Regions from separate parts of the Bacillus sp. KH172YL63 genome, predicted to be linked through region 3. Evidence: riboswitches for the same ligand, from Rfam matches in the RefSeq annotation. Region 3 holds a riboswitch; each other region holds the start of a gene.
What was found. A riboswitch is a leader RNA that binds a small molecule or an ion and turns the genes downstream of it on or off. The one in region 3 is predicted to bind S-adenosylmethionine.
Positions count from the first base shown of each region.

Region 1: it holds a riboswitch for S-adenosylmethionine, as region 3 does, so the genes downstream of both, metK (methionine adenosyltransferase) here and KH172YL63_RS18365 (methionine ABC transporter ATP-binding protein) in region 3, are expected to answer to the same signal.
Region 2: it holds a riboswitch for S-adenosylmethionine, as region 3 does, so the genes downstream of both, KH172YL63_RS16655 (methionine ABC transporter ATP-binding protein) here and KH172YL63_RS18365 (methionine ABC transporter ATP-binding protein) in region 3, are expected to answer to the same signal.

Region 1 covers NZ_AP022842.1:3,423,753-3,431,078, reverse strand. Annotated here, with positions in the region: gene KH172YL63_RS17510 (biotin transporter BioY) at 1-294, shown strand, start outside; gene KH172YL63_RS17505 (GNAT family N-acetyltransferase) at 331-1,125, opposite strand; gene KH172YL63_RS17500 (lmo0937 family membrane protein) at 1,517-1,666, shown strand; gene pckA (phosphoenolpyruvate carboxykinase (ATP)) at 1,725-3,314, opposite strand; SAM riboswitch class I at 3,632-3,777, shown strand; gene metK (methionine adenosyltransferase) at 3,986-5,188, shown strand; gene KH172YL63_RS17485 (gamma carbonic anhydrase) at 5,319-5,834, opposite strand; gene KH172YL63_RS17480 (alpha/beta fold hydrolase) at 5,919-6,722, shown strand; gene KH172YL63_RS17475 (tetraprenyl-beta-curcumene synthase family protein) at 6,737-7,326, shown strand, end outside.
Region 2 covers NZ_AP022842.1:3,254,213-3,261,538, forward strand. Annotated here, with positions in the region: gene KH172YL63_RS16640 (M20 family metallopeptidase) at 1-424, opposite strand, end outside; gene KH172YL63_RS16645 (MetQ/NlpA family ABC transporter substrate-binding protein) at 437-1,273, opposite strand; gene KH172YL63_RS16650 (methionine ABC transporter permease) at 1,285-1,929, opposite strand; gene KH172YL63_RS16655 (methionine ABC transporter ATP-binding protein) at 1,937-2,962, opposite strand; SAM riboswitch class I at 3,071-3,175, opposite strand; gene KH172YL63_RS16660 (MgtC/SapB family protein) at 3,351-3,872, opposite strand; gene KH172YL63_RS16665 (hypothetical protein) at 3,963-4,172, opposite strand; gene KH172YL63_RS16670 (Lrp/AsnC family transcriptional regulator) at 4,194-4,673, opposite strand; gene KH172YL63_RS16675 (multinuclear nonheme iron-dependent oxidase) at 4,964-5,797, opposite strand; gene KH172YL63_RS16680 (MFS transporter) at 5,772-7,001, opposite strand; gene KH172YL63_RS16685 (hypothetical protein) at 6,988-7,326, opposite strand, start outside.
Region 3 covers NZ_AP022842.1:3,578,229-3,585,554, reverse strand. Annotated here, with positions in the region: gene KH172YL63_RS18410 (acyl-CoA dehydrogenase family protein) at 1-4, shown strand, start outside; gene KH172YL63_RS18405 (SDR family NAD(P)-dependent oxidoreductase) at 334-1,113, shown strand; gene KH172YL63_RS18400 (ArsR/SmtB family transcription factor) at 1,144-1,446, shown strand; gene KH172YL63_RS18395 (arsenate reductase family protein) at 1,535-1,891, shown strand; gene gcvH (glycine cleavage system protein GcvH) at 2,009-2,392, shown strand; gene KH172YL63_RS18385 (YusG family protein) at 2,535-2,771, shown strand; gene KH172YL63_RS18380 (toprim domain-containing protein) at 2,960-3,316, shown strand; gene KH172YL63_RS18375 (thioredoxin family protein) at 3,322-3,636, shown strand; gene KH172YL63_RS18370 (SCP2 sterol-binding domain-containing protein) at 3,875-4,222, shown strand; SAM riboswitch class I at 4,335-4,440, shown strand; gene KH172YL63_RS18365 (methionine ABC transporter ATP-binding protein) at 4,595-5,617, shown strand; gene KH172YL63_RS18360 (methionine ABC transporter permease) at 5,614-6,282, shown strand; gene KH172YL63_RS18355 (MetQ/NlpA family ABC transporter substrate-binding protein) at 6,298-7,122, shown strand; gene KH172YL63_RS18350 (carboxymuconolactone decarboxylase family protein) at 7,274-7,326, shown strand, end outside.

The sequences.
Region 1 (7,326 bases), 150 kb from region 3:
TTCGGCTTTATTGCAGCGGCATATGTCACCGGTTTGATTTTAGAGAAAACGAGATTCACGATTCCGATGGCGATGCTTGCCAATACTGCCGGAATGGTCATCACGCTCATCCTTGGTGCAATCCAGCTGAAATATGTGGCTGATCTTAGCTGGGCACAGGCGATGGCTGCAGGCGTGTATCCGTTTATCGTCGTCGGCCTAATCAAAGCGTTCCTTGCAAGCTGGATCGGGATCACCGTAAGAAAGCGCCTCGTGCAGGCCAAATTGATTCCAGCCCGCAAAGTGGCCGTATAAAGAAAAAAGTTGGCCCTGAGTAGGGTCAACTTTTTTCTATTGATGAAATTTATATAGGGACCAATAACCGATATCCTTAAAGCCGATCCGCTTATAGATCTTCCCTGCTTCAGGATTATCATAAAACAAACAGAGCTCTTTTCCTTCTTCTAACACGTCACGGCAAAGCTTCGTCATACAGTCAGTCGCATAGCCCTGTTTCTTGTATTCGGGATGGGTGCACACGGCGACGATCATGGCAGACAGGCTGTTTTCAGCAGTAGTGGAAGCAGAAGATACAAACATTCCGTCTTTCTCCACATAATAGCTTCTGGACACGCCGGCTTCCATGCTGTGCTTTCTTTTTTCAACGGTGAAATCGCCGCCGCTGAATTCAGGGATGCTATTGAGGAGTGCCACGAGCCTGGGAATATCCGTGAGGTCCGCTTCCTTCACATGAGGCAGTGGAGAATGGGACATCATCGAAGTACTGTCACATTTGGCATAGTGCATATGCCGCTTTGATTTTATCGACCGTGTCAAGAACGGTTCCACCTCTGATACAACCCGTTTTAGTCCAGACATGATGCCATAGTCTTCGGTTCCGTTAATGATGGAAGCGAAGCCTTCCGCATCGAATTCCCCAACAGCGAAAGGGATGAAATTTTCCCGGTACTTAAGCAGTACGCCCCTCAAATTTTCTTCGTCGTCGAAGTCTCCCCAGATTTTTTGGAAGTCCTGCTCATAACCGAATGCCTCGATGTCACCGATGATGAACAAATTCTCCGCCGGCTGCTGATGAATGAGACGTTGGCATAGCTCATGATCCTTCTCTGTCAGCTGTCTGATCATCTTTATTCCCCCTGTGAATTTTAATCAATATTATAACAAAATTAGTAATATTTAGTAAAGAAGTATTTTAGTAGGAGATTGAGGAAGTCGCATCTGCAGCGAGGATCAACCATCGAAGATAAAAACAAAAAATTCATTGGATAAATAAACTGCTTATTCATCATCTGAATAGTAGTGATAAACGTCATTCAGGTACACTACTCTTGATTCATCGTTATGGCAATTTTATTACTCCAAAGTCTCAGATTTCCGAAAATGCTCACATTAACGTCTAATAATAGCAACCATCTTTGCAAAAACAGCCTTTTTCTTAAAACCAATCACAGCCAAGTTTTAAAATCAGCAAAATAGGGAATCTTAGGAGCAATAACAGTTGTAAGGAGGAAAAGACATGCTTTGGACCATCATTGGTATTTTACTGGTTCTATGGTTACTTGGATTAATATTCAAAATCGGCGGAGCTATCATCCATATCTTACTGATCATCGCCGTTGTCGTATTTTTATTTAACCGCATCACCGGCCGAAAGAAAGGTTTGTAGCGGTACATGAAGAAGGTCCGTCCCTCGTGAATGAGGGACGGACCTTTCAGTTTGTTCATTATTTTACGGATGGTCCGCCTTGTTGCTGGATGTCTGAAGGGACGTTGGAGAATTTTTTAAAATTCTCGTTGAATTTGTGAGCAAGTTCTCTCGCTTTTGTTTCATAGGCGGTTTCATTTGACCATGTTTTCTTCGGTTGAAGGACTTCATCAGGAACCCCAGGGACGTGGACAGGGATATTTAAGCCGAAGATGTCATCTTTCACCGTTTCTACATTTGTCAATTCTCCTTCAAGGGCAGCTTGGATCATGGCACGGGTGTATGGTAATTTCATACGGTTACCGACTCCGTACTCACCGCCGGTCCATCCTGTGTTCACAAGGAAGACCTGGGCATTATGCTCATCGATCTTTTTGCCGAGCATCTCTGCATAGCGCGTTGCCGGAAGCGGCAGGAATGGAGATCCGAAGCATGTCGAGAACGTTGCTTGCGGCGAAGTGATGCCACGTTCCGTACCTGCCAGCTTTGATGTATATCCGCTCAGGAAGTGGTACATCGCCTGTTCTTTCGTCAGCTTGCTGATCGGAGGCAGTACGCCGAAAGCATCCGCAGTCAGGAAGACGATTGTATTAGGGTGTCCTGCGATACTTGGTTCCACGATATTTTCCATCGCTTGAAGGGGGTACGCAGCACGTGTGTTTTCAGTCAGGGAATTATCTTCGTAATCAGCTATGCGTGAATGGTCGTCAAGCACGACGTTTTCAAGCACCGAACCGAAACGGATCGCATCAAAGATCTGCGGCTCTTTTTCACGGGTGAGCCCGATGCATTTTGCGTAGCAACCGCCTTCAATGTTGAAGACGCCATTCGGTGACCAGCCGTGTTCATCGTCCCCGATTAAACGGCGGTTTGAATCAGCAGAAAGGGTCGTTTTTCCTGTGCCTGACAGGCCGAAGAACAGAGCCACATCACCTTCGCGGCCAACGTTCGATGAGCAGTGCATGGAAAGGATGTCGGATTCAGGAAGCACATAGTTCATGACAGAGAAGATCGATTTCTTCATCTCTCCAGCATATTCCGTTCCACCGATCAACACGATTCTTCTTTCAAATGATACAATGATGAAAGTTTCCGAATGTGTACCGTCCACAGCAGGATCTGCTTTGAAATTCGGTGCCGACACGACAGTGAATTCAGAGAGGTGATCCTTCAGCTCGTCTTCAGTCGGGCGGATGAAGAGTTGGTGGGCAAAAAGGTTATGCCAGGCGAGTTCGTTGATCACCTGGATTGGTAATCTATGTTTCGGATCTGCTCCTGCAAACCCTTTGAAAGAGAAGACTTCTTCTTTTTCCTTTAAGTATTCAATGACTTTCGTATATAATTTATCGAAGGATTCCGGGGAGATCGGTTGATTGACTGAACCCCACTCAATCTTATCCTTGGTGGATGGTTCTTCTACAATGAATTTATCCTTAGGAGAGCGTCCTGTGTATTTACCAGTTTCTGCTCTGACTGCCCCTGATGATGTTAAAACGCCTTCATTTCGCTGAAGGACTTTTTCAACTAGTTGAGAAACAGATAATTGTTCCTGAATATTTTGACCGTTAAGTAATTCCATTAATTCATTAGACATGCTCACTGAATTCATTCGAACCCTTCCTTTATATAAATTTAATGATCTCGCTTTCTTCACAAAAATAGTATAACACAATTGGATCATTAGTCTATACTATTTGAGTAATTTTATATGGTGTTTCCAATTTGTCACATTTTTCATACGGGCAAACGGGGTTTCTTCTTATATATATGTAGAGTTCGTCCGAATGTTTAGCCTCAAGGTGGAAATAGGGTGTTTCACTCGTATTTGAAGCGATGCAAAATAGGCTGAAGCTTGGTTAAACCTGTCAGCGGAAAAAAAGTTGACACCCTTTGTCCTAACCGTTATCATTGTTCCTTGAACGGATACTCTTATCCTGAGCTGGTGGAGGGAGCAGACCCTATGAAACCCAGCAACCTGCTAAATAGTAAATGGATCTTTTCTGTTTGAAACAGATCTGATTAAGCGAAGGTGCTAAACTGAGGCAAGGTTAAAGAACCTTGAACGATAAGAGAGAAAAGGCGCGGCTATGATCTGAAACCTTTCCTCTGATGCTGAATGGGGAAGGTTTTTTTCTGTTTATAGTGGACCAAACGCACATAAACCACGATTTTTTTATAAAAAAAACGTGTTTACTTCATACTACTTAGGGAATGAGTACCGTATCTGTTTAATGTTTTGTCGGATGGATATCTGACAACTACGCTTAAGGAGGAACCTTGATGTCAACTAAACGTCGTCTGTTTACATCTGAGTCCGTAACCGAAGGACATCCAGATAAAATTTGTGACCAAATTTCTGATTCAATTCTTGATGCAATTCTTACAAATGATCCGAATGCCCGTGTGGCATGTGAAACATCCGTTACAACGGGTCTTGTGCTTGTTGCTGGTGAAATCACTACTAACACGTATGTCGATATTCCAAAAATCGTTCGTGAAACAATCCGTGAAATCGGCTATACACGTGCGAAATATGGCTTTGATGCTGAAACATGTGCAGTGCTGACATCAATCGATGAGCAATCTGCAGATATCGCTCAAGGTGTTGACCAGGCACTTGAAGCACGTGAAGGTCAAATGTCTGAAGAAGAAATCGATGCAATCGGTGCAGGTGACCAAGGATTGATGTTTGGATTCGCTTGTAACGAAACGAAAGAGCTTATGCCTCTTCCGATTTCCCTTGCACACAAAATTTCCCGTCGTCTGACAGAAGTGCGTAAAGAAGAAATCCTTCCTTACCTTCGTCCAGATGGAAAAACACAAGTAACAGTTGAATATGATGAAAACGATAAACCGGTCCGCATCGACACGATCGTTATCTCTACTCAGCATCACCCGGAAGTGACGCTTGAGCAAATTCAGCGTAACCTGAAAGAATATGTTATCGATCCGGTTGTACCTGGCGAATTGATCGACGAAAATACAAAATACTTCATCAACCCGACTGGCCGCTTCGTTATCGGTGGACCACAAGGTGATGCAGGATTGACTGGCCGTAAGATCATCGTTGACACTTACGGCGGATATGCCCGTCACGGTGGCGGTGCATTCTCCGGTAAGGATGCTACGAAAGTTGACCGTTCAGCAGCGTATGCAGCACGTTATGTTGCAAAGAACATCGTAGCAGCGGGACTTGCCGACAAATGTGAAGTTCAACTTGCGTATGCAATCGGTGTTGCTAAACCAGTATCGATTTCAGTTGATACGTTTGGAACAGGAAAAGTATCTGAAGACGTCCTGATCGACGTTGTCAGCAACAACTTTGACCTTCGTCCTGCAGGAATCATCAGAATGTTAGACCTTCGTCGTCCGATCTACAAGCAGACAGCTGCTTACGGACACTTTGGCCGTAACGACATCGATCTTCCTTGGGAGCGTACAAACAAAGCTGAAGCGTTAAAAGCAGCAGCGTTAGGCGAATAGAGAAGACAAAAAAGACCAACACTTTTCTGGTGTTGGTCTTTTTGATGTTGGGATGAAAAAAGGAACCTTCTTCTTTGTAAATATTCCATGAGTAATTCCATGAAGGAAAGGGTATCCCAAGTATAGGAAGTTAAATCGGTTCGATGTTCTTATAATATTGCCCTTTTTCCGCATACTCCCGTGAAATGCGCGTCATTTCACTTATATCATGCTCATTCAGCTCCCTTACGACTTTGGCCGGGCGACCGAAGGCGAGCGTGTTGGGCGGGATGACTTTCCCTTGAGGGACAAGGCTTCCGGCCCCGATGAAAGCTCCTTCACCGATTTCGGCGTTATCGAGAATGATCGATCCCATACCGATCAAAGCCTTTTTCCGGATCTTGCAGCTATGTAGGATCACGCCATGGCCAACCGTCACTTGATCTTCAAGGATGAGAGGGTTGTTTGGGCTCTGATGAAGGACCGAGTTATCCTGGATATTCACCTTATTGCCGATTTTAGTCGGAGCGACATCCCCCCTGATCACAGTGTTGAACCAAATACTGGACTCTTCACCGATTTCCACATCACCGGTAATGGTCACGTGATCGGCGATATAGGCAGACTCAGCGATGACCGGTTTTTTATCATAGTATGGATAAAGCATTTTTCACTACCCCTTTCAATATTATTTATTATAATAATGGTAGCAGAATTCAATCATATAGAGAACTACAAAGGAGGATTTGCCATGTGGAAATGGGAATCAGATCAAGAGGCAAAGGCAGTCATCGTCATCATTCATGGAGCAATGGAACATCATGGCCGGTACGGCTGGCTCATTGAAATGTGGCGTTCAGCAGGATTTCACGTCATCATGGGGGATCTTCCCGGTCAGGGGATGACATCCCGCAGTCAGAGGGGACATATCGATGCCTTTGATGACTATATTATAGAAGTGAAGGACTGGGTGCAGGCAGCCTATCAATTCGATCTGCCAGTGTTTATGATCGGTCACAGCATGGGGGGGCTCATCGCCGTCAGGATGCTGCAGGAATCCCATGTGAACCTGGCAGGTGTTGTCCTGTCTTCCCCGTGTCTCGGACTTGTCACGAAACCGAGCAAACCAATTGAGCTTTTGTCCCACGGACTTAATAAAATCGCACCCATGGTGAAATTTCCATCGGGACTTACGATTGATATGGCGACAAGAAACGCTGACGTACGTGAAATCGACAGCAATGATTCGCTCTACATCACCAAGGTGTCAGTCCGCTGGTACAGGGAACTCTCCCAAGCGATAAAACTGGCGTTTATGAACCTTGAAAAAATGCCCGACGTACCCCTTCTTGTCCTACAGGCCGGGGATGATAAGATCGTTGATAAAAAAGCGGTGAAGAAATGGTTCAATGAACTTTCTTTATCCGAAATGCATTACAAAGAATGGCCAAAATGCTATCATGAAATTTATAATGAACCGGAAAGAGAAGAAATCTTTGAGTACTCTAAAACATTCATAGAAAGCCGGCTGAAGGCGCTGGGTTATATTTTGTAAAAGAGGTGGACGTATTGGCGATTCCGAATGATCCCTTTTCCTTGATGACAAAGATATACCGTACGGTTTTTCCGATTGTGCACAGGGAGCTAGATGCCTGGAAGCAAAAAGCGGAAGCCATTCCGAATGAAGAGCTGAGACATCAGGCACTTGCGAGTATCGAGCATAAGACGTTCCATTGTGAAGGAGGGTCGATCCTTTCTCTGCTTTCACTCGGTAAAAAAGCAGACACGATCCGTTTCATCGTCGCTTATCAGACAATCAGTGATTATCTTGATAATTTATGCGATCGCAGTGTATCACTCGATCCGGATGATTTCGCCCTCCTTCATCAATCGATGAAAGACGCCCTGACAGTAGGCGCTGTGCCGGTCAATTACTATGCATTAAGGACAGACCAGGATGACGGAGGTTACCTGAAAGACCTGGTGCTCACCTGTCAATCCGTCCTGGGATCATTGGAGCACTACGACAGCATACGGCCCGACCTGCTTCAGCTATGCGAATACTACTGCGACTTGCAGATACATAAGCATGTGATCAAAGAAGAAAGGGTGGGAAGGCTGAAAAGCTGGTTTGAAACCCACCGGAAGAACCTTCCCGA
Region 2 (7,326 bases), 320 kb from region 3:
TTCCGTTGGGGCCGCCTTCTTCGGCAGGCGTACCGAACACCACCACTTCCCCTCCTGTTTCATTCAGTACGGAAGAGAGGGCGATCGCCGCCCCGCAGCTTGCCGTTCCGATGATATTGTGACCGCAGGCGTGGCCGAGTCCGGGCAGGGCGTCATATTCAGCCAGATAGCCGATGACCGGCCCTTCTTTCCCGGAGGATTTCCGTGCCACAAAGGAAGTCTCATGACCGGCCACTCCCCTTTCCACTGAGAACCCGTGGGCTTCGAGGAGGGTGGTCAAAGTTTCTGAAGCAAAGAATTCTTCGTTCCCGATTTCAGGTTTGTCGTGGATCTGATGGCTGATCGACACGAGTTTTACGCCCAATTGATCAACTGCTGAGACGAGGTTGTGTGTACGGTCGGCAAGCGCTGTTCGTTGACTCATTTCTTTTCCCTCCTAATGCAATTCACTGACTGGCACGAATGTCGGGATCAGCGAATCTTTGTATGTTTTCTTGATATGTTCCGCTACGTCATCTTGCTGATAGATCTCCACGATTTTTTTGTAAGTTTGATTGTCTTTGTCTTTTTCCTGTGCCGCGATGATATTGATGAATGGCTTCGATTCTGCCCCTTCGATATAGATGCTGTCATCAACCGGGACGAACCCTGCTTCAACCGCGACACCATTATTGATGATTGATGCAGCCACATCCGGCAGGACCCTCGGTGTTTGGGCAGCGACAACGGTTGTGAATTCAAGGTTTTTCGGATTTTCTTTGATCGCTTCAAGACCTTGTGACTGATCAAATCCTTCTTTCAGCTCGATCAATCCTGCTTCCTCCAGTAAGAGAAGGGCACGGCCAAGGTTCGTCGCCTCTTGAGGCAGGGCGACTGTACTTCCTTTCGGCAAATCTTCTACCGATTCGTATTGTTCCGAATAGATGCCCATTGGCGCGATAAGCGTCGAGCCGATCGGTACTAAATCCAGATTATGTTCTTCCACGAAAGAATCGAAATACGAGATTGTCTGGAAGGCGTTCAGGTCGATATCCCCATCGGCGAGCGCCTGGTTCGGTCTCACGTAATCGGCGAACTCGACGATCTCGATGTCAATCCCTTCCTTTGCTGCTTTCTCTTTTATATACTCCCAGATCGGTGCCCCTGAGCCGTTCACGCCGACTTTCACGACTTCTTTTTCACCTGATCCCGATGCACTGTTTCCCGAGCACCCGCTCAATAGCAGGGTAAATAATAGAATGGCGATGCTTGCTAGACTGATTGATTTTTTCATGATTCCCTCTCCTATCGTCTTCTGATGATTTTTGATAATGTATTTCCTGCTGTCTGCAGTCCCTGTACCATCACGATTAAAATGATGACCGTCACGATCATGACGGATGTTTCAAATCGCTGATATCCGTACGCAATGGCGAGATCCCCGAGGCCTCCGCCTCCGACTGCCCCGGCCATGGCCGATGCCCCGACAAGGCCGATTGTTGCGATTGTGATATTCAGGACCAGCGTACTCAATGCTTCCGGAATGAGGATCCCGAAGATGATCTGCCACGGCCCGGCCCCCATGGACTCGGCCGCTTCGATGACACCCGGTTCCACTTCAAGGAGCGAACTTTCTACGAGTCTTGCAATATACGGCGCCGCAAACACGACAAGCGGCACTACGGCGGCTGCCGTTCCGATCGATGTGCCGACGACCAACCGGGTAAACGGGATGATCGCGACCATCAGGATGATGAACGGGATTGACCGGAACACGTTGATGATGCTGCTCAATACGGAAAAGACGGCTTTGTTTTCAAGCAAGTGTCCCTTTCTCGTCACCACGACGATGATGCCGAGGGGAAGGCCGATGAGTGTGGCGAACAGAAGGGAAAATGACACCATCGCCACCGTATCCCATGTCGCTTCAATAATCTTTGGCCAAAACAATTCCCAATTAACTTGCACGCTTCTCCACCTCGCTTACGAATAATCTGTTTCTCCAATAATCCAGGATTTCTTCCGTTTCGCTCCTGCTGCCGATGATCTGGACGATGAGATTCCCGAACGGCTGACCCTGGAGTTCTGTGATCTGCCCGAATAATACATTGATGTGGGCGTTGAATGCTTTTGCCGTCTCAGAAAGGATCGGCAGGCCCGTTGAATCTCCTTTGAAAATGAGGCGGCAGATGCGCCCTTCCTTGCTGTCATTCAATTTGTCGAGAACCGATGCCGGCAGCTGATCATTCATGACACTTTTCACAAAGTTTTTCGTCGTCGAGGTCTGCGGGTTGGAAAAGATATCGAACACGCTTCCCTCTTCCACGATTTCTCCATTTTCCATCACCGCGACCTTATCACAGATTTCCCGGATGACCCCCATTTCGTGGGTGATCATCACGATTGTAATCCCATACTCCCCGTTGATTCTTTTTAATAGATTCAAAATTGATTCGGTCGTCTGGGGATCCAGTGCGGATGTGGCTTCATCGCAGAGGAGAATCGATGGCGAGGTCGCGAGGGCCCTTGCAATCCCCACCCTCTGCTTCTGACCGCCTGACAGCTCGTCGGGATAATGCTTCGCTTTATCTTCAAGTCCGACAAACGCGAGCAGCTCCTTGACCCTTTCACTGATTCTTTCTTTCGGCCACTTTGCAAGTTTCAGAGGATAGGCGATATTCCCTGCCACCGTCCGGGACTGAAACAGATTGAAATGCTGAAAAATCATCCCGATCCGGTGCCGCTCCTTCCTCAGATCAATCGCCGACTGATCCTTCAGGCTGCGCCCCTCTATGAAAATATCACCCGATGAAGGTTTCTCTAAAAAATTGAGACAGCGGACAAGCGTGCTCTTACCCGCCCCGCTGAACCCGATCACGCCATAAATCTCTCCCTTTTTCACCTCGAAGGAAACATTCTTCAAAGCATTGAACGGGCCATCCTTCGTCTCGAATACTTTCGTAACATTCTGAACTCTGATCATACAGGACCTTCTCCTTTCGCTATGTATCCCTCTTACTTGTGCTTCCGGCCAAATAAAAAGTGCCCCCCTTCATAAGAAGAGAGGCACAAATATGTAGATGTCCCGCTCTTCTCATCTTTCAAGTCACATGACTTGATGGAATTGGCACGGTATTCATAAGAACCCGTTGCCGAGGTATCACAGGGCCAGTCCCTCCACCTCTCTGGATAAGAAGATATCGCTTTATTTAATTAATGTTATGATGCGTTTAAGCATTAGGGTAATGGTATAGAATTTCCATTGTTTTGTCAACAATGTTTTTTGAATATTTCATAAAAAACTAAAAAAACTGACCTCAGTCCCAGGTCAGTTTTGCCGCAATACAGAGTGGAGAGAACAGGCCTCGAGCCTACTCCTCATCCTTCTCTTCCTCTTTTTTCTTCCCCATCTTCGGCAGCCGCACGGTCGTCATTTCCCGGCCTTCGAAAATGTTCCCGATCCTCGTTGTGATGAACGTGATCAGGGTCGCGAAGATGACGATCCCGTAAAAGCCTGCCCCAATCCCGATGCCGACTCCACCTACGTAGAAAATCATCGCAGCGGAAGTGAGTCCTTTTACCCGCAGGCCGTCTTTCAGGATCACACCTGCACCTAAGAAACCGAGCCCTGAAACAATTTGAGCCGCAAGCCGGAAAGGATCCATCATCTTCCCGCTGTCCGGCTGACTGAGCATTTCCGCCCCTTCAATCGAAACGATCGTGATCAACGTACAGGCCACCGCCACATACGTATACGTCTTTAACCCGGCAGGCTTATTTTTCGACGTCCGGTCCCATCCGATCACGAACCCCAGGACCGCACTCACCACAATCCGGAAATAAATATCATGCTGCCAGAAGAAATCCGCTGCTGCATTGATGATATGTGACATGGTGAAATCCTCCTCCTGTGCAAGATTGCTATTTGTAGAATATTTTTTTATCGTACACTAAATTATTTGGTATAGAAAGGGTATGTCCAATCAAAGTTTCCCTTCTCTCATCCACTTGGCAATCCTTATACTGCCAAATACCGCTACTGCAAATATCAATATAGTAAGAACGACATATATGTTCAATGCGTTGATTTCTTTCAAACCATTATCATTTCCGGTTATAAAAAATAGTAAAAAGATAAAAGCAATGTAAAGCAGCACATTGGGTATAATCCAGGCTATTCTCAATTTATTCATACACAACACCTTTATTATAAGTTATTCCCCATGTATCGGCAGCACCGTCGAATCCTTGATCTCCCGGAGCGCCAGGCTCGTCTGGATCTTCGTGATCCCCATTTCATTCAGCCGCCTGATAAAGAGCTCGAGCCCCTTCCGATCCTTGCAGGCAACCTTCAGGAGATAATCGTATTCGCCGGTCAGACAGTGACATTCCAGCACCTCTTTCATCGCTTCCAATGTCTCCTCCAACGCTTCCAGCTTCTCCGTCCGGTGCTCATTCGTACTCATGAACACAAAGCACAACAAATCAAATCCAAGCTTCTCATGATTCAGTATCGCTACCTGCTTCTTGATATACCCTTCCGTCTCCAGCCGCTTGATCCGAGCATGCACGGCCGGTGCGGACAAATTGACCCGCTTCGATAATTGGAGATTGCTCAAATTCCCGTCCTTTTGCAGCAAATCCAACAGCTGCAGATCCATCTGATCAAGGACCCTGCTTACGATTGATTCCATGGTTGGTGTCTCCTTTGTGAATTGATGGTTAGTGGGGGGATGTGGTGAAGATTTGTAAGCTATTACTCTTAGATACTTTTATTTGTTTTGGTTTTTCTTATTATACTATACAACAAAGAAGCACAAGCACGGGGACGGTTCCCGTGCTTCCATACACTTTGACGTAATGCAGGCGTGCAAAATCATGGTTCATCCATTTTTGCGTGTTTACCTGCTTCATTTTACGAAAGGTTCAACTACTTACCATACAAAAAAGACGCCTGTCCTCATAAGGATCAGGCACACATAAACTATAGAATATAATTGGCTTGAAACATTTGTTTTAATCTTTTTAAATCTTCTTTTACATCTTTGGTTCCTTCAAGATTCATATCTCTTTCAAGGTTAATCGTATGTACAGGGGCATTCTCCAGAATATATTCCAGTAATCTCCAGACTTCTTCATGAACAGGCTCAGCATGTGAATCGATGAGAATACCATCCATTTCTGTGAAACCGGCAATATGCAAGTGGTTAATCTTTTCCTTTGGTAGAGCATCAAAGAATTGATAAGGATCATAATCGTGATTGACTGAATTTACATAGAGATTAGAAACATCCAACAACATACCTATCTCTGTTTCGTTTAATAATCTGACCCAGAACTCACATTCACTATAAACATTATTGGGCCAGTTGAATTGGTATGTGATATTTTCCAGATAAAGTTGCCTGCCAACATGGTGGTGAAAGTGACGCGCTTTGTCTTTAAGTAAATGGATGGATTCGTCTATAAAGAAGGATGGAATAAAGTCAGTCAAAGAATATTCCCCCACACTGCTAACGGCAAGGTGATCCGTAATAAAGGGGGCATTGATCTCGTTACTCAGCTCTATCAGCCTATCCAATTTCCTTTCATTGATATCTTCGAATGTAGCCATAGATAAAGACAAACTATGAGCCACCAGGGTAAAGTCCCTTTTCAGCCTGGAAAGTTCTTCATTCGTACTTGGATGATAAAACAATTCAGGTGATATTTCTAAGAAATCCACCATTTCCTTTAAATCGTCCAGTTGATCTGCAAATTCATTTCGGTAGCTTATTCCTACCCCCCTTAAACTATGCAATGGAGTCACCTTCTTCACGAATCGTTTTCTCATTTGATAAGAGAATTTTAAATGAATAGTTCACCCGGAAAAGGGAGAGTATGGTAAAGATGATCAAGAAAGATACAACTCCGAATTCATCTATGATCAAGTAAGAAATCGGTATAAAGATTAGTTTACTAAGGTCGCTTAGAGCAATGGTAATGGATTTGTATTTGGCTTTCATATGGTTAGGGGCTTTAATGAATATTTCAGCCCGTAACAGATTATTGATGATCGGGGTCCCGAATGTAAATAATGAAAAGCCGATCAAATAAAAGATTGGAACGGGCGATGCAGTCATCATGATTAATCCCCCGACAATGAGGGCGTTTGAAGTGATGAGGAGCTGTAACTTTGACCACTTGTAAACATCCACTTTTGATAAAAGCATGTTGGCAAGGATCGATCCGATGCCTCCAATGATCCAGAACCCTGAGAATACGGCTGTACTTGCATCGTACCTTAAATCTAACACGAATACAGAAACGCTTATAATAATCGGGGTAATCATACCATTGATCGTCTCTAATATACTTAACTCGGATAATGTTTTACTCTTCCAGACACTGATAAAAGATTCCTTCAGATTATGCAATATTTTAGTTGGATTTCTATCGCTCACTGTATCGATCGTTTCATCTTTCACGTAAGATTTCTGAATAAAAAGGACGATTCCCAAACTAATAACATATGTAGCTAAATCGAAAAGCAATGCATTGGCCGCAAAGAGTTTGAAAAATACCGGCCCAAGACCAAACCCAAGTGTTTTTGCAGACAAGAACCAAGAATTTCTGGCACTAATGTGCTTGACTAAGTTATCCCCTTCAATTAACTTATTCATCCAGATGTTCTGTGCTAAAGCATTGGCTGAGCCAAATAACCCATTGAGTACCATAAGGGGAACAAGTAGATAGAACAGTTCTTGCTGAATGGCCAGGAAAAGGAAGGAAAAGGTAAAGATTGATCCAATGATGCACAGGATCATAATCGTGATTTTCTTGTATTTGTCTACGTAATATCCACCAAAGAAGGTTGTGACGATCCTTGCTATGGAGCTGGTGATAAATAAGAAACTGGTAAATAAAGGGGAACCTGTCAGGTAAAAGGCCAGGATCGGAAGGCCGGTCCATGTCAATGCGGATCCAAAGCTATTAATCGTACTTAGCGCAACGAGGAGATTCACAATTTTAGTGTGTTTCATATGATTCTGCCTTTCTAATAAGAAGATTAGGTATGTTCATCTGGATGATAAGTTCAGCGTTCTCTATATATTCAATCTTTCTGGACTCTTCTTTCGGAGAATAAATCAAATAGTCTACGGAAGGGTCATTTGTATCTGCAATCTCTTTTAGCCATTGGTAAATGTCACTTGTGATTTCATATATTTTTGTACTCTCTAAATAATGAGGCTGTACAAATAAAAAGTAAGTAGAATCAAACTCATCCTGAAACATTTCTGCTTCATACGGAAAAGAATAATCCATTTTAAGAACACTGGAAGATTTTGGGGTACTGGCTACTTTGTA
Region 3 (7,326 bases):
GTAAGAAGGGGACGGACCTCATGGGGATGGGGTCCGTTTTTTTTGTGGGGTTTGTCTGTTGAAAAAAAGGTTAAGTTTGTCAGTTAAAAATAACGGATATTTTGCCTGTTAAAAAAGCAGGATAATTTGTCAGTTAAATAAAACGGATATTTTAACTGTTGAAAAAACAACATAATTTAACAGTCAAACATAAAGAAGATTTCACCTGTTAAACAAAATCAAAAATTCAACTGACAAACACAACAATATAAACGCTATTCATTTGACAACATCCCCCCAATTACATACGATATGTTTAAATGTTTAAACATATCGAAAAAGGTGGTTGTTCTCATGAATAAGACTGTGTTAATTACTGGCGCATCAAGTGGAATCGGACTGCACTTCAGTCATAAGTTCGCCGAATCCGGCCATGACGTGATTCTTGTGGCGAGAAGTGAAGAGAAGCTTGTCTCCCTTTCACAGGAAATGAAGGAAAAGTACGGGGTGAAGGCATACGCATTCCCAGCAGACTTGTCTAAACCTGACGCGGTGAAGGAGCTGTATGATAAACTTCAGTCTCATCAGCTGCAGGTGGATACTCTTATCAACAATGCAGGCTTCGGTTTGTTTGGGGAATTTGAAGACACTGACCTTACGACAGAGGTGGATATGATTTCTGTGAACATCACCGCCCTGACGGCATTGTGCAAACTCATAGGAAAAGATATGGTGAGCCGGAAGCGTGGACAGATCTTGAATGTGGCCTCTACGGCAGCGTTCCAGCCTGGACCTCTGATGGCCGTGTATTATGCCACGAAGGCCTATGTACTGTCTTTTTCAGAAGCATTGGCGAATGAGTGGGCATCACACGGGGTGAAAGTGACGGCGCTCTGTCCGGGGGCAACGGAGACGGGCTTCAGTGATGCAGCAGACCTCCATTCCTCGAAGCTCTTTCAATCCGGGGTCATGAGCGTGGAAGAAGTCGTGGAGGAAGGATACAGGCAAATGATGAACACGAACAAAACGGTGATCGTACCGGGTCTGAAAAATAAAATCCTGACAAGTACCGTCCGGTTTATCCCGCGCAAGCTCGTACCAGCCATCGTCCGTAAAGTTCAAGAACGGGTATAATGGAAACGAAATGGTGGAAGGGAGAAGGTTATGGGGCAAAAAGCTATAGATACATTCCGTGCATGTATCCCGTTATTTCAGGCGCTTAGTGATCCTTATCGACAGGATATCATCCTGCTTCTCGCCGGGCAGGAGCCACTTACGGTGAATCAGATTACCGAAAACCTTACATTATCGCGTCCGGCTGTTTCCCATCATTTGAAAATTTTAAGGGAGCAGCAGTTGGTATCGCTGGAACAGAAGGGCACACAGCGGTTTTATTCCCTGGCATTGAAGGATGCGACCTCTCTTTTGAAAGAGCTGGTTGAAACTGTGGAAGCACAGTGTGAATGAAGGATATATGCGATGATTGGCGAATATTAAGAAGTGAATGTGTTAGGATGGGCAGCCCCTCCAGGCATTAATGAAAGGTGGTGTAATGATGTCGTTGACTTTTTATTCTTATCCGAAATGCGGGACGTGCAGGAAAGCGAAAAAGTGGCTTGAAGATCACAATGTTGAAATGAATGAAATACATATCGTCGAGAATCCTCCCTCAAAGGATGAGCTCAAAAGCTTATATGAAAAAAGCGGACTCCCGCTGAAGAAATTTTTTAATACGAGCGGGAAGAAATACCGTGAACTTGGCTTAAAAGATAAAGTGAATTCGGCAAGCGATGATGAATTGCTGGATATTCTTTCTTCTGACGGAATGCTGATCAAACGTCCACTCACAACAGATGGAAACAAGGTATCAGTAGGATTCAAGGAAGAAACGTTTGCAGAAATGTGGAAGTGAGACAGGCCCGTTCACAGACAAGGGGAAAGTTTCAATATTCACACTTAGTTTTCTTGCTTTTACAGTGAAAAGTGTGTCAATATTAGGTTGTATAACTAGCATTTGGAGGGATAGAGAATGAGTTCACCGAAAGAACTTCGTTTTTCAGAAGAACATGAGTGGGTCAAGGCCGAAGGGGAAAATGTACGCGTAGGAATCACAGCTTTTGCACAGTCTGAGCTGGGCGATATCGTATTTGTTGAGCTTCCTGAAGCGGGAGATGAGATCAAAGCAGGCGAACCATTCGGCAGCGTGGAATCGGTTAAGACTGTTTCTGAACTGTATGCACCTGTATCTGGTAAAGTGGTGGAAGTGAATGAAGAGCTGTCTGACAGCCCTGAGTTCGTGAACGAGTCACCTTACGAAAAGGCATGGATGATCGTTGTTGAACCTTCAGATGCTGGAGAAGTAGACAAGCTTATGACTGCTGAACAGTATGATGAAATGATCAATGAAGGCTAATATTCTTCCTGAACACCTTGAGGATTCCTCAAGGTGTTTTGTTTTTCTTTTGGGGCATGATAGGGATAAACGTTGTTGTCGAATCACCACAGGCAACAGTTTTTATATCGATCCAGCTTCAATATAGAAAGGATGACCCTATATGGCGTTAGAACCGAAACAGGTAGATGTCACGAGCCGCGTGACAGGCCGGTTGAATAACGGAGAAGTCACATTATTTCTTGATGATCAGCCGGTGGGCAAGATGCTATTGTCTCTTGAGGGCTTAACGATGGAACCGAACTTTGAGGCGAAGGAAAATAAGATTTACCAAAGCTACACTGCCACCGAAGGACGGGATGCAAGGTATACAGATTGTGATGAAGGCGGCTGGTGTTAAAAGCCATATGGTGCCGGTTCTCCTTTAGGAGGGGACTGGCATCACTTGTCTATTCCCCATCACATGAGCATGGGGCTTGCGCTTTTTTTTATAAACATGAGAAAATAAAAGTAGAAAGTGGACATCATCTCTTGTTATTTGAATATACTATCCTAATCTTATTTCTGAAAGATAAGGTGATGATCATGATGGAACTTGATGAAAAAGTAATCATTGTGGAAGGTACAACTGACAAGCGAAAAGTAAAGGACATCATTAAAGAACCGATTGAAATCATTTGTACAAATGGAACAATCAGTATAACGAAAATGGACGAACTCATCGATGAGCTGTTTGAAAGGGATGTATATATCCTTGTCGATGCCGATGATGCCGGAGAGAAATTACGAAAGCAGTTCAAGCGTGAATTCCCTGAAGCGGGGCATCTGTACATCGACCGTATGTATAAGGAAGTGGCAGCAGCACCGGAGTACCACCTTGCCTCTGTGCTGATTGGTGCGAATATCGATGTGCATAAAGAATATCTTGGAAAAAGGATGATCTAGTTTTGATTGAGGTTAGCTCTACAGAAGCATTGTGCGATCGGATTGAAGAACATGCATTGGAAGCGGTCTACCTGTACACCCCGATGTGCGGGACGTGCCAGGTTGCAGGCAAAATGATGGAAGTCGTGGAGAAGCTTCCACAATCCTTCCACTTTACGAAAGCCAACTTGAACTACCTGCCCGAATTTGCAAAGAAGCAATCCGTCGAAAGTGTTCCATGCTTGATATTATTTAAAGATGGTACCGAGAAAGAAAGGATTTACGCCTTTCAGTCTGTCCCATTCTTATATGAAAGCCTCAATAAAATTGCCGTTGATTAATGGGGGAGAGACCTTTTCAAGAAGGTCTTTTTTTATTTGCCCAGATTTTCGTTCTACATACGCAGACATATTTCTCGGGAAATGGTGCGAAAGATAGCAGGTTTTGACTGGTTGTAAGCCGGATTCTTATTGTTCGACAAATATGACACTACTGTTCAAAAACTGTCGAGAATGGGTGGCAGGATTTGCTGGCGATAAGTGGAAATCATCTGTATAGACGATTCCTGGGAGGGTATTTATGCGCAAATATTTAGAGGAATTAGTAGATCAGTGTCAGTCCCGCTATCATTTACAATTTTTATTTCCTGATCATCCGTTTATCCTTCAATTTCAGTGCAGGGAAGAAACATATGGCATATCGATTTCAAGCAGGGGATGTACTGTAGAAGAACAGTGTGAAGAAGCGCATTTTATCATTGAAGGCGAGCAAAATCACATCGTCTCTTTATTTTCGGGTGAAGACCGATTATCGCAATTGATCGAAGCAGGAATGCTCTCGGTAAAAGGCGGCTACCGCCCGCTGCTTTTCGTTGAATCGGTCCTTTGGCTCACGCGTTCCAAAATGAAGGAATCCATTGAAGTATAAAAAAATGAAAGAAAAAGAATTGACACACTTCTACAACCGATGATAGAATCTCTCTTGTAGCAAATTTTCAGAGTCTTTAACCAATCATAATAATTAAATAATCGATACTTTACTCTTATTTAGAGAGGTGGAGGGACGTGCCCTATGAAGCCCGGCAACCGTCAATGCAAATTGAAATGGTGCCAATTCACTCAAAGCAGTGCTTTGAAAGATGAGAGAAAGGATAGTCCTATATGATTATGCCTTTCTGCTTATCGCAGGAAGGCATTTTTTATTCGTTACAGGAAAAGCTAGTGATCACTTAGCACTAGGGGTGCACATATAATCCTGATTAAAAAGGTCGTTTTACTTAGAAAGAAGGTGGCAGGCAGCATGATTTCAATTTCTGATGTGAAAAAAATCTATCCATCCAAATCCGGACCGATTTCAGCTGTTGATGGTGTAAACATCAACGTGGCACAAGGTGAAATCTTTGGGGTGATCGGCTACAGCGGAGCGGGTAAAAGTACATTGATCCGTATGCTCAATGGCCTCGAGGTCCCAACGGAAGGAATCGTGGACGTGAATGGGCAGAAGATATCAGAGATAAAAGGAAGGGAACTGCGGGAAGCGAGGCAGTCGATCGGGATGATCTTTCAGCACTTCAATCTTCTATGGTCACGGACTGTATTGGAAAACATCCAGTTTCCTTTGGAAATAGCCGGTGTATCGAAGAAAGACAGGAAGAAAAGGGCCAAAGAATTATTGGAGCTGGTCGGTTTGGAAGGGAGAGGCGATGCGTATCCTTCACAGCTGAGCGGCGGGCAGAAACAGAGGGTCGGGATTGCAAGGTCACTGGCCAATAACCCCAACGTCCTGCTTTGCGATGAAGCGACTTCCGCATTGGATCCCCAAACGACAGATTCAATCCTGGATTTACTCGTGGATATTAATAAGAGGCTGGGGCTGACAATCGTATTGATCACTCATGAAATGCATGTGATCCAAAAGATCTGTCACCGGGTCGCTGTCATGGAACAGGGGAAAGTGGTGGAAATCGGTGATGTTCTCGATGTGTTCCGCAACCCGAAAGAGAATGTGACCAAGCGATTTGTTCAAGAAGTTTCCCAAAGAGAGGAAACGGAAGAAACGGTCGAGCACTTATTGGAACAGTATCCAAACGGAAAGGTGCTGAAATTCACATTCGTCGGTGAATCGACTGAACAACCGCTCATTACTAGCTTAATCAGGAGGTTCGACCTTGACGTCAATATCATCCAGGGCCAGATTTCCCAGACGCAAAAAGGAGCGTACGGCACATTGTTTGTCCACTTGGATGGAGACGGTGAGACGATTCAAGAAGCGGTTGCCTTTGTCGAGCAGCAGTTGGTAAAAGTGGAGGTGCTTGAAGGATGATTGAAAATCTGTTTCCGAATGTAGATTGGGAAAAGATGTGGGAAGCTACCCTTGAAACCCTCTATATGACAGGCATGTCGGTAGTGATTACATTTGTACTAGGCTTGATTCTGGGAATACTTCTCTTTCTCACTTCCAAGGAGAATCTGTGGGAGAATAAGCTCACCTATACGGTGACGAGTGCAGTGGTGAATGTGTTTCGCTCGATTCCCTTCATCATCCTGATCGTATTATTGATTCCTTTCACCAAATTTTTACTCGATACGATCAGGGGGGCAAACGCGGCACTGCCGGCACTGATCATCGGGGCAGCCCCATTCTATGCCCGTATGGTCGAGATTGCACTGCGTGAAGTGAATAAAGGTGTCATCGAAGCAGCAAAAGCAATGGGGGCGAAAACGAGCACGATCATATGGAAAGTCCTCATACCCGAATCACTTCCGGCATTGATATCAGGAATTACGGTTACGGCGATCGCCCTTGTCGGTTACACGGCAATGGCAGGTGTGATCGGGGCTGGAGGTCTCGGTAACCTTGCTTACCTCGATGGATTCCAGCGCAGCAGGGAAGATGTGACATTGGCAGCGACGATCATGATTCTGCTTGTCGTGTTTGCCATTCAAATTCTGGGTGATTTCTTTACAAATAAATTAGACAAACGATAAAGGAGAGAATATCAAATGAAAAAATGGTTAGCAGGAGTTATTGCAGCAACAAGTATTTTTGGACTGGCAGCATGCGGGAGTGATTCAGGATCCGGCGATGGTGATGAAAAAGAATTAGTGGTAGGGGCTTCGAATGTACCCCATGCCGAAATCCTTGAAAAAGTAAAACCGATCCTGGAAGAAGAGGGTATCGACTTACAGATTGAAACGTATCAGGACTATATCCTTCCGAATAAAGACCTGGATAATGGTGATCTGGATGCGAACTATTTCCAAACGACGCCTTACATGGATCTTCAAATGAAGGATAATGACTATGACTTCGTCAATGCTGGTGGCATCCACATCGAGCCAATCGGTGTGTATTCAAAGAAATACAAATCACTTGAAGACCTTCCTGAAGGGGCGACGATCTTGATGAGTAACTCTGTGTCTGACCATGGGCGCATCCTTACACTCCTTGAGAAAAAAGGTCTCATCACGTTAAAGGATGGAGTGGAAAATACACAGGCACAGCTTGAAGATATTAAAGATAACCCACGAAACCTGAAGTTTGATTATGAATACGAAGCGGCACTGCTGCCACAAATGTATGAAAATGAAGAAGGCGACGCAGTCGTAATCAATTCCAACTATGCAATTGATGCAGGATTGAAACCTCTTGAAGATTCCATTGCCATCGAGGACAGCAACTCCCCATATGTAAACGTGATTGCTGTTAATAAAGGCGATGAAAACAAAGAAGAAGTGAAAGCATTGGTAAAAGCACTCCGTTCGAAAGAAATCCAGGAATTTATCAATGAAGAGTGGGACGGCGCGGTAGTCCCGGTATCGGAATAACGAGAAGCAGCGGCTTTCATTTAGCCGGACATAATCCGAACGAATTCTCCTTGAAGTGAATTCGTTCGGATTTCTTTTTGCCCACATATTCAATTCATGACTGGCTCATACTATTTTGGATGAATCATTTTTTGAATTGGAGATGAAAGAGATGCAGATGGAACCGAGAAATACGACAGAAGCAGCACTGCTTGATTATAAAAT